DNA from 3 places in the Peribacillus sp. NPDC101480 genome. Region 3 is predicted to be linked to each of the others. Evidence: riboswitches for the same ligand, from Rfam matches in the RefSeq annotation. Region 3 holds a riboswitch; each other region holds the start of a gene.

Region 1 (3,280 bases), on a different contig from region 3:
CGGAACAGCTTACTGACTTTCGTCAATGTAATCATTAACCCTCACCTCTTTTATCCAATAAAACCTATGAACTTAGTTGATTTCTCTACATTATTAGTCTGTTTCTCATATCATGTAAAAGTTTACCCAATTAAAACAGAAAAAACCTTTCTGCATGAGCAGAAAGGCAGGTGAAGAAACAGGCCTTCCTCTCATCTTCCAAAGTGATTAAACTTTGTGTGAATTGGCACCTTTCCAAGGAAATCTCCTTGTCGGTTGCCGGGTTTCATCGGGCACATCCCTCCACCTCTCTTGATAAGAGCTAATATATAGAATATTTGTACATCATTAAGTTCTTTAGTATGGAGAAATTTTATCATAGATAAAAAAGGAGCGCAATGTATAATATTTCTAGTACAAGCATATAGAAACTTTACTTAAACCGTTTTGGATGTCAAGGAGACGATATTCGTCGCTTTTTCAATTGCCTGCTCCAAATCTTCTATTAAATCCTCTACATTTTCAATCCCAATCGATAAACGGACTTGGTCGGCACTCACACCCGCTTTCGCAAGACCTGCCTCATTCAATTGTTGATGGGTCGTACTGGCTGGGTGGATGATCAAGCTCTTCGCATCCCCAACATTCGCTACATGGGACCATAATTCCACCGAATTGATAAGTTTTGCCCCAGCTTCTCGATTACCTTGTATCCCAAAAGTCACAACAGATCCAGCTCCCTTTGGCAAATATTTTTCCGCAAGGGCTTTATCGGGATGATCCTCATCACCAGGATGTGAAACCCAAGTCACCGCAGGATGGTTTTTTAAATATTTAATGACAGACTTGGTGTTTGATAGATGCTCTTTCATCCTTACATGCAGCGTTTCAAGTCCAAGCGTAAACTGGAATGCACTTTGGGCACTTAGCGCAGGTCCTAAATCACGGAGTAACTGGACTCGGGCTTTCGTTATGAATGCGGCAGGTCCAACTGCCTCGGCGTATACCAGATTGTCGTAACTTGGGTCAGGCTCTGTGAAGCCAGGGTAATTTGGCGAGTTCCAATCGAATTTCCCTCCATCCACGATGACACCGCCAAGCGTAGTTCCATTTCCCAGAAGCCATTTTGTAGCGGAATGGATGACAATATCCGCTCCAAAATCAATTGGTCTGCATAGATACGGTGTCGCAAAGGTATTATCAATGATTAAAGGTATTCCGGCATCATGGGCGATTTTCGCTACCGCTTCAATATCAAGCACCCTCAAACTTGGATTTCCGATGGTTTCAGCAAAAATGGCTTTAGTTCTTGGCGTAATCGCCCTTTTGAAATTTTCAGGGTCATCTGGAGAAACGAACTTCACTTTAATCCCGTATTTAGGAAGAGTATTTTCAAAAAGGTTATACGTACCGCCATATAATGTAGATGCTGAAACAATCTCATCCCCTGCAGCGGCAATATTCAGGATTGAAAGTGAGATGGCAGCCATTCCGCTTGCTGTTGCCAATCCGCCGATTCCGCCTTCCAATAAGGCCATTCTTTCCTCAAAAACGCTGATCGTGGGATTATGGAGTCGTGAATATATATAGCCATTCTCCTTTAGGCCAAATAAATTCGCTGCATGGTCGGTGTCCTTGAACAAGTATGCATTGCTTTGGTAGATAGGAACTGCACGTGCACCTGTTTCATCAGCTTGCAGACCGCCATGAACACTCAATGTTTCGAAACGCAATTTTTTCCCTGACATATGATTTCACCTTTTTCTATGGATTTAGTTGGAATTATATGATGTCTGGCCTTTTATAAACAAAAAAACCACTTCAATAAGAAGAGGTTTCAAGAATACACCTCATCTACCAGAGCCAACACTCTGCTGGAATTAGCACCGTATATAAAAATTTATACCGGTTGCCGGGCTTCGTCGGGCCAGTCCCTCCGCCACTCTTGATAAGAACTATTAAATTCTGCCGTTACTTAATTCAAAATATAGCATTTTAGTTTAAATCAGTCAATGAATTGTTAGAATATTCTTTGTTTAATTTCATCTAACATTCATATGTCCGCAACAAAGAAACCAACCACGGTTCCGATTGGTTTCTTAGCTGATTTCCTTAAGCAATCCGTACAAATAAGGAACGGATTGAAAGGCATATATTTTTTTGTGCAGCCGTCCTTCTTTGAAAAACAATAAACATGGAACACTTTCGATTTCATATGATTCGGCAATTGCTTGGACATAATTCATATTCATTTTGCCTGCCTTCAATTCCGGGAATAGCTCCAAGGATATCGTCAGCATCTTGGAGGCAACCTGACAAGTGCCGCATAAAGGGGTATATAAATATAAGCAAAAGGTTTCCCCATTTTCAACAGCAAGCTTACACTCTTCTTCTTTCCATTCCTGCATCAATTAGTCGTTCACCCTTTGACTTAAAAATTTCATTTTCACATTCATATTGGCAGATAGAAGCACAGTTGCGATATGATGTTCGGGTGAGCTTTCCACTTCTTTGTACATTTTATTAATATACAGGTGGTTCGCCTCAGGCATTTCCCTTCGGAACTGCTTCCGCAGCTTTTCTCCTGATTCATCTGCGTCAAAAAGGAGATAAACATCACGGTCCATCAATTCATCCACTAATTCATCCAGCTTAGTTAATGATATGGTCCCATTCGTACATCTTATTTCCACATCTTCATTTAAAACGGAGGCAACTTTTCTTCTATCGGAACTGCCTTCTACAATGATCACTTTATCGAATTCGCCCCACTCCATGTCATCACTCCATCTCACGAATTATGTGCGCAACTGCCACGGTACCAAATGAAAAAGAGAGCAGGCCTTTTCAGTCCCCCCTCCCTTTTTTTTAACCGTTGATTAAACTCTCATACTCTTCAGCGCTCATCAAGCTTTCAATATCACTGCTATTAGATGGTTCAAGCACGACCATCCATGCCTTTTCATAAGGAGACTCATTTACATATTCAGGGTTGTCACTTAAATCTTCGTTTACTTCAATAACCTTGCCACTGATAGGTGCATAAAGCTCAGAAACGGTCTTAACGGATTCAACACTTCCAAATGGTTCGTTCGCTTTCAATTCATCGCCGATTTCCGGAAGCTCAACGAATACGATGTCCCCAAGCTCGGACTGTGCGAAAGCTGTAATTCCAATGCGCACTGTTCCATCTTCCGTTTTGACCCATTCATGTTCTTTTGTGTAACGAAGTTCTTTTGGTGTTGTTGTCATTATTAACCCTCCATATGTACATCTTATTTTATCTATTCCATTATAAGGT
Region 2 (3,280 bases), on a different contig from region 3:
TATCCTATTTAATGTAGGGATCATTTCATTCACATTGGCATTATCTACACATTATGAGATCCACCAGCAGAAAAAGGAGCCATATTTTACTTCTGAACGAATTAAGAGCATTGCTCAACTTTTGGTATATGGTATTCATGGAAAACAAAAACATACATAATGAAACGGTCATATTGAAGGGCTTTAGCATCAAGCCGCAAATATGACCGTTTTATTTTCCTTCAGAGTAGATGTCCAGAGTGTAAGATTTGACTTATATTTTTCAGACTATTACGATAAATGCATACTGTACGAAATGCTTTACGAAGATTTTATCTGGCAATCATGTAATATTGGAGGGGTATATTAAATGAGCGATATCGTAATTTTATCAGGAAGTCCGGCTATTCCGTCCAGAACGGACATTTCACTAAAACATATTCAATCATTAGTCGAAAACGAAGGATTTACTACAGCTTATTTCTCAATCACGGATTTCTCAGCAGATGATTTATTCAAAGGCAAATATAATAGCGAAGATATCTTAAAGCTTTCAGAGAAAATTCAAGCAGCTAGAGGTGTCATTATTGGTTCACCGGTTTATAAGGCTTCTTATACAGGTGTATTGAAGGCCTTGATTGATTTGCTGCCAGAAGGTGCTTTTAAGGGTAAGCCAGTACTGCCAATCATGATTGGCGGAAGTAACAGGCATCTATTGGCGATTGACTATGCACTTAAACCATTAATTTCAATATTAAAAGGCGAGCCGCTGCAGGGCATTTATTTTGTTGATAAGGAAATAGATAAACAGAATTCAGAAAAACCGATAAATGATTTGCATTTAATTGATCGGGTCCAGAGTCAAGTTCAAGAATTTGTAGAAGCGATACAGTTAAGAAATTAATGAATTCGAGTAATCCCTTCGTTTAAAAGGACTGGAATTCGAGAAATTATTTTTTCGGATAGATGACAGGCGCCAATTATAGGCTTGTTAATGAAAATAGACTCATTTTTTTGGAGGCTTTATCTAAAAAGACGAGTCTATTTTCATATTTACATGAACATAAAATCATAATCGGAATAGTGTGTATAAAAATAACAGTTCATCCATAATATTAAACCAAGTTATTTTATAAGAAAACTCCATTGACAAGGATTAAATATATGTTAATATTTAAAATAATAAAACTTATCCAGAGCGACGGAGGGAATTGGCCCTTTGAAGTCCAGCAACCTGCATGGTCGATGCAAGGTGCTACCTCCAACAAAATGTTGATCATTTTGGAAGATAAGGTAAAGATATTTACCTTGGGATCTTTCCATCATGGAAAGATTTTTGCTTTTTGGAAAGTTGTAGGCAAACCATAACAATGTAAGGTTGTTTGGAATTATATAAATCTAAGAAATTCATTTGATCAGCGGTGAAAATAAGAAATTCGCGGATTTTCTTAAAGGAGGAACAGGCTTGGATAAAGAGAATCAGCTTGAAGAAATATTTGAACGACTTCAAGAAATGCTTAATTCTATGAAATATGGGTCCATTACACTTATTGTCCAGGATGGTAAAATCATTCAAATGGAAAGAAATGAAAAATTAAGAATTAAATAAGGTATCTGCTGACTAGAAAAACTAGAGGCGGGTTTAACTGATATAAAGAGAGTATTGGTTAGATTCGTCTCTTTTTTCCTAGAGTCAAATAAACTGGAGAAGATTACAACGGGTATTGATCAACAGTTACTCTAACCTGATACAGCAAGTTTTAGAGGGGGCTACAAAGTTGGCTGCATTAATAAACTATGAAAATTTCAACACTGGGGATTTCCCTGTATTTCCCGAAGACAGTGAGACAAAAGGTGCTTTGGAAGTTCTGCAATGGGCGAATGACCATTATGGAAACGAACTGATTTATGCTTGCAGTTTTGGCATTGAAGGCATCGTGCTTACGGATTTATTGGCGAAGGTCAATCCTTCTGCCAAAATAGTTTTCCTTGATACAGATGTTCATTTTGAGGAAACTTATCAATTGATCGAGCAAGTGAAAAAGCGATATCCAAAGCTTTCGATAGAAATGAAGAAACCTGCCTTGACGCTTGAGGAACAAGCAGCGGAATATGGGGATGAATTATGGGTTAGAGATTCAAATAAGTGCTGTAACATCCGTAAAATCATTCCGCTTACCGATGTGCTTTCAACGGCAACAGCATGGCTTTCGGGACTGCGGAGGGAGCAATCCGAGACAAGGGCTTCGACCGAGTATATCAATAAGGATAATAAGTTCAAGTCAGTTAAAATATGTCCACTCATACATTGGACATGGAAAGATGTTTGGCGCTATGCCCATAAAAACGGACTTCCATATAATATCCTGCATGATAATGGATATCCGAGCATTGGATGTAAAACATGTACAGCACCAGCCTTCAATGCAGATGATTTACGCTCTGGCCGTTGGCAAGGAGCTCAAAAAACGGAATGCGGATTGCATTTATCTTAAATAAATAGAAACCATAGGGGGAAATTAGCATGACAATCAGTTTACCGCACGGAGGAACACTAATCGATCTTTGGGAACCAAATTATGATATTAGTAAAATAACAAAGTCGATCGAAATCGATGAAATTGCTTTAAGTGATCTTGAATTGATAGGCACTGGTGCCTACAGTCCAATTAAAGGATTCTTTACAAAAAGTGACTATGAGACAGTGGTCAAGGATATGAGGCTTAGCAGCGGTCATGTATGGAGCATCCCGATTACGCTGCCTTTGACCGAAGAAACTGCCGAAACCCTTACTATAGGTGAAGAAGTAACGTTGACTCATGAAGGTGAAACATACGGGGTTCTCTCCGTTTCCGATATATACACACCAGATAAGCAATTGGAAGCGACATTAGTTTATCAAACGGATGATGAGAAGCATCCAGGAGTGAAAAATTTATATAACCGCGGTGATGTATATGCCGGCGGGGAAATAAAGTTGATCAAGAGAATAGAGCGTCCGCAGTTTCAAGCTAATTATTTGGACCCGGTCGAGACAAGGAAAGCTTTTGCTGAAAAGGGCTGGGAAACGGTTGTCGGCTTCCAAACCAGGAACCCTGTTCACCGTGCACATGAATACATTCAAAAGACAGCATTGGAGATTGTCGACGGCTTATTCTTAAATCCTCTCGTAGGTGCCACTAAATCAGATGACATTCCGGCAGATGTAAGAATGGAAAGCTATAAAGTGCTGCTTGAAAAATATTATCCTAAGGATCGCGTCTCCCTTGCAGTTTTCCCTGCTGCCATGCGTTATGCAGGA
Region 3 (3,280 bases):
ATTAGGCATATCGTATCGAATGAAAAAATCCTCTCCTTTGACATTTCGGAAGTGAATCCTTCGTTGGACGAAAATAATAAAACCGTAACATTGGCAGCACATTTAATAAATGAAGTTTTGCTGCATTTTAAATAATGAATGGATATGGAAGAGGGCAATTCCAATTTGGTCCTTCCAGCTTTCCTCAATGTTATCTCCATGCTCAATTATAAGTGTTGAAACTAAGTCCTTTGGCAGCACCCAGGCTGTCCGTGAATCATTCATGGACAGTCTTTTTTACGCCCCCTTTACACGCGTTAATGATCGGGGCCATTGCTTGACTCCCCGTTATAGGATTAACCATGGCTCTGCAAAGTTCACTACTGATACTTGTGGGTTTTTGGTTTATAATAACAACCATCTAGGGGGGATTTTTTATGAATGAATATAAAGTGACGGTCAGGAATGGCAGTACCTTGATCTTGTCGGAAATCATTAAAGCTGAAGATGAAAGAGAAGTCCTTGGAACTCTTTTGATTTCCAGCGAATTATTTAATCAACCATTTACCGACATCAGGATTTTAGAACGCTGATTTGTGCCTGTCCGTTCGATTTGTTACACTGTAATAAATTCTAATACGGTAGGCGATAGTATGTGTGGACGTTTTACCCTTTTCACTGACATTGAAGAAATAAAAGATCGGTTTGATATTCAGGGATCGTTTGATGGGGAATACCAATTCAGCTACAATATTGCTCCCTCCCAATCCGTTCTCTCCGTCATTAATGACGGGGCAAGGAATCGACTTGGATATCTTCGGTGGGGACTCATTCCTTTCTGGGCAAAAGACGAAAAAGTGGGCTACAAAATGATCAATGCCAGAGCGGAAACCATTGCTGAGAAAGCAAGCTTCAGGAATGCGTATAAGAAGAAGAGATGCTTGATAATCGCTGACTCTTTTTATGAATGGAAGAAGACACCGGAAAGAAAAATACCGATGCGAATAAAACTGAAGAATCATGCTCCATTTGGAATGGCGGGTATCTGGGAATCCTGGAAATCTCCTGAAGGCATCAGCGTCTATTCATGCTCCGTTATAACAACCGTTCCTAATGAGCTAATGACCAGCATTCATGATCGTATGCCTGTCATCCTTAAACCAGAAGATGAAAAAGAATGGTTGAGTCCAACAAATAATGATCCTGCATATCTGCAGCAGTATTTAAAGTCATTCGATTCGGAACAGATGGAAGCCTTTGAGGTATCGACTGATGTGAATTCGACCAAAAATAATTCATCTAACCTAATACAACAAATTTGCTGAGAGGTCATAAGACCTCTTTTTTATATGAATTCCGTCCCGATAAATGAAAAAAAACTGATTAACCGCACATGTCAAGATTTCTTTATAAATAGTAAGGAGTGCATGTAAAATACTTTAAAATTAACCCTTGCGAAAATAGACAAAATGCTGTACTGTTATATTTGCTTTTCAAAACGACTTTCGATGTCACTTTCACAAACTCAGATGGTTTCAGCAAGTTTCCAGTGTGGTACTTTTCTGGAAGGCATCGTAATATTTGATAAATTATATAATGTAATCTTCTTATCAAGAGAGACGGAGGGACTGGCCCGAAGATGTCTCGGCAGCGGACTTAAATGGAGTGCTGTGCCAAATCCAGCAGGCTGATTTTTGCCTGAAAGATAAGGAGGGTGTTTTTTATAAATTAAAAGACCTCTTCTTGTTGTTAAATAGAAGGGGTCTTTTTTATGCCAGTTTTTTTGCTATATCTCCAAGACTGGATAATCAGGTAGGTTCAAATTGGAGTTATTTGCGAAAGCTGTTAATAGAATAAGAGCTGTGACACATGTCACGGGAAAAATAAAAAGAGGTGTACATCATGAGCGCAAACAATAAAGGGAATCCATGGGCATTGATCCCATTTGTCGTATTTTTAATTTTATTTATAGGGTCCGGAATCATCACCAAAGATTTTTATTCATTTCCGGTGATTGTAGCGATTTCAATTGCTTCGGCAGCTGCATTGGCAATGAATCGGAAAGAGACATTAAATCATAAGGTTGATATCTTCTGTAAAGGTGCCGGGGACGCCAATATTATGTTAATGGTTATCATTTTCCTTTTAGCCGGCGCTTTCGCCGAAGTTGCCAATGGCATGGGGGCAGTTGAATCAACAGTGAATCTTGCCTTAGCTGTTTTTCCGCAAAATCTATTAATGGTAGGGATATTCATTATTGCTTGTTTTATTTCTTTATCCATGGGGACAAGCATGGGAACGATTGTTGCACTAGCACCTATTGGGGTCGGAATTAGTGAGCAAACCGATATTTCGCTTGCCTTTTCAATGGCGGCCGTTATTGGCGGTGCGATGTTTGGGGATAACCTTTCCTTCATATCAGATACGACAATCGCTGCGGTTCGAACACAGGGAACGAAAATGAAGGATAAGTTTAAAGTGAATTTTTTCATCGTTTTACCTGCGGCCATCATCACATGTGCAATCCTTGGAATTTTAACAATGGGTGAACAAGCTGACATCTCCCAACATTCTTATAATTGGGTGAAGATTCTTCCATATCTTTGCGTATTGATCACTGCATTGGCAGGAGTCAATGTGTTCCTGGTCCTTTCCATCGGAATCGTATTTGCCGGAATTATCGGCTTGGCTGATGGAAGTTATAAACCGTTGGGTGTCATTCAAAAAGTTGGAGAAGGAATGGCGGGAATGTATGAAATCTCCTTCCTTGCCATTTTAATTGCAGGTATGGTAGCTGTTATCAAACATAATGGTGGCATCGATTATCTACTCCACCTAGTGACCCGAAATAGCAAATCAAAAAAAGGGGCGGAATTCAGTATTGCAGGGCTTGTTGGTTTGACAAACCTTTCAACGGCAAATAACACGATTTCGATTATCATTGCCGGGCCACTTGCCAAAAATATCGCTGAAAAGTATGGGATTGATCCGCGTAAATCAGCGAGCTTGCTTGACATATTTGCATGTTGTATCCAAGGGTTGATACCATATGGAGCACAACTGCTTGTTGCAGCAGGGGTAGCAAAGATTTCTCCGGTAAGCATCTTGCAGTATTCATATTACCCAATACTAATTGGATTTTGTGGCTTCCTTGCCATCTTGATTGGTTTTCCACGGTTTCAGCCGGGAAATGATGGATCGAAGAACTAAAAGTTAAAACAAAGTTGATTGGAGCGGGTTTGCGATACTCCTGCGGGAAAAGCGAGTCCAGGGGAGACCCCGCAGGCGCAAAGGCGCCGAG

Evidence for each region. Region 3 has a riboswitch for S-adenosylmethionine ahead of ACQKMF_RS09055 (Na+/H+ antiporter NhaC family protein). Riboswitches for the same ligand answer to the same signal wherever they lie in the genome.
Region 1: it holds a riboswitch for S-adenosylmethionine, as region 3 does, so the genes downstream of both, ACQKMF_RS13405 (O-acetylhomoserine aminocarboxypropyltransferase/cysteine synthase family protein) here and ACQKMF_RS09055 (Na+/H+ antiporter NhaC family protein) in region 3, are expected to answer to the same signal.
Region 2: it holds a riboswitch for S-adenosylmethionine, as region 3 does, so the genes downstream of both, ACQKMF_RS17870 (YezD family protein) here and ACQKMF_RS09055 (Na+/H+ antiporter NhaC family protein) in region 3, are expected to answer to the same signal.

The regions. Positions count from the first base shown of each region.
Region 1 covers NZ_JBNNSB010000003.1:442,670-445,949, reverse strand. The annotation lists gene ACQKMF_RS13410 (methionine ABC transporter ATP-binding protein) at 1-35, opposite strand, end outside; SAM riboswitch class I at 189-301, opposite strand; gene ACQKMF_RS13405 (O-acetylhomoserine aminocarboxypropyltransferase/cysteine synthase family protein) at 417-1,727, opposite strand; SAM riboswitch class I at 1,827-1,934, opposite strand; gene ACQKMF_RS13400 (thioredoxin family protein) at 2,079-2,387, opposite strand; gene ACQKMF_RS13395 (toprim domain-containing protein) at 2,391-2,756, opposite strand; gene gcvH (glycine cleavage system protein GcvH) at 2,848-3,231, opposite strand.
Region 2 covers NZ_JBNNSB010000005.1:152,601-155,880, reverse strand. The annotation lists gene ACQKMF_RS17880 (TetR/AcrR family transcriptional regulator) at 1-160, shown strand, start outside; gene ssuE (NADPH-dependent FMN reductase) at 350-883, shown strand; SAM riboswitch class I at 1,166-1,274, shown strand; gene ACQKMF_RS17870 (YezD family protein) at 1,445-1,588, shown strand; gene ACQKMF_RS17865 (phosphoadenylyl-sulfate reductase) at 1,770-2,474, shown strand; gene sat (sulfate adenylyltransferase) at 2,504-3,280, shown strand, end outside.
Region 3 covers NZ_JBNNSB010000002.1:299,653-302,932, reverse strand. The annotation lists gene hutG (formimidoylglutamase) at 1-135, shown strand, start outside; gene ACQKMF_RS09065 (hypothetical protein) at 417-572, shown strand; gene ACQKMF_RS09060 (SOS response-associated peptidase) at 633-1,304, shown strand; SAM riboswitch class I at 1,584-1,691, shown strand; gene ACQKMF_RS09055 (Na+/H+ antiporter NhaC family protein) at 1,882-3,189, shown strand.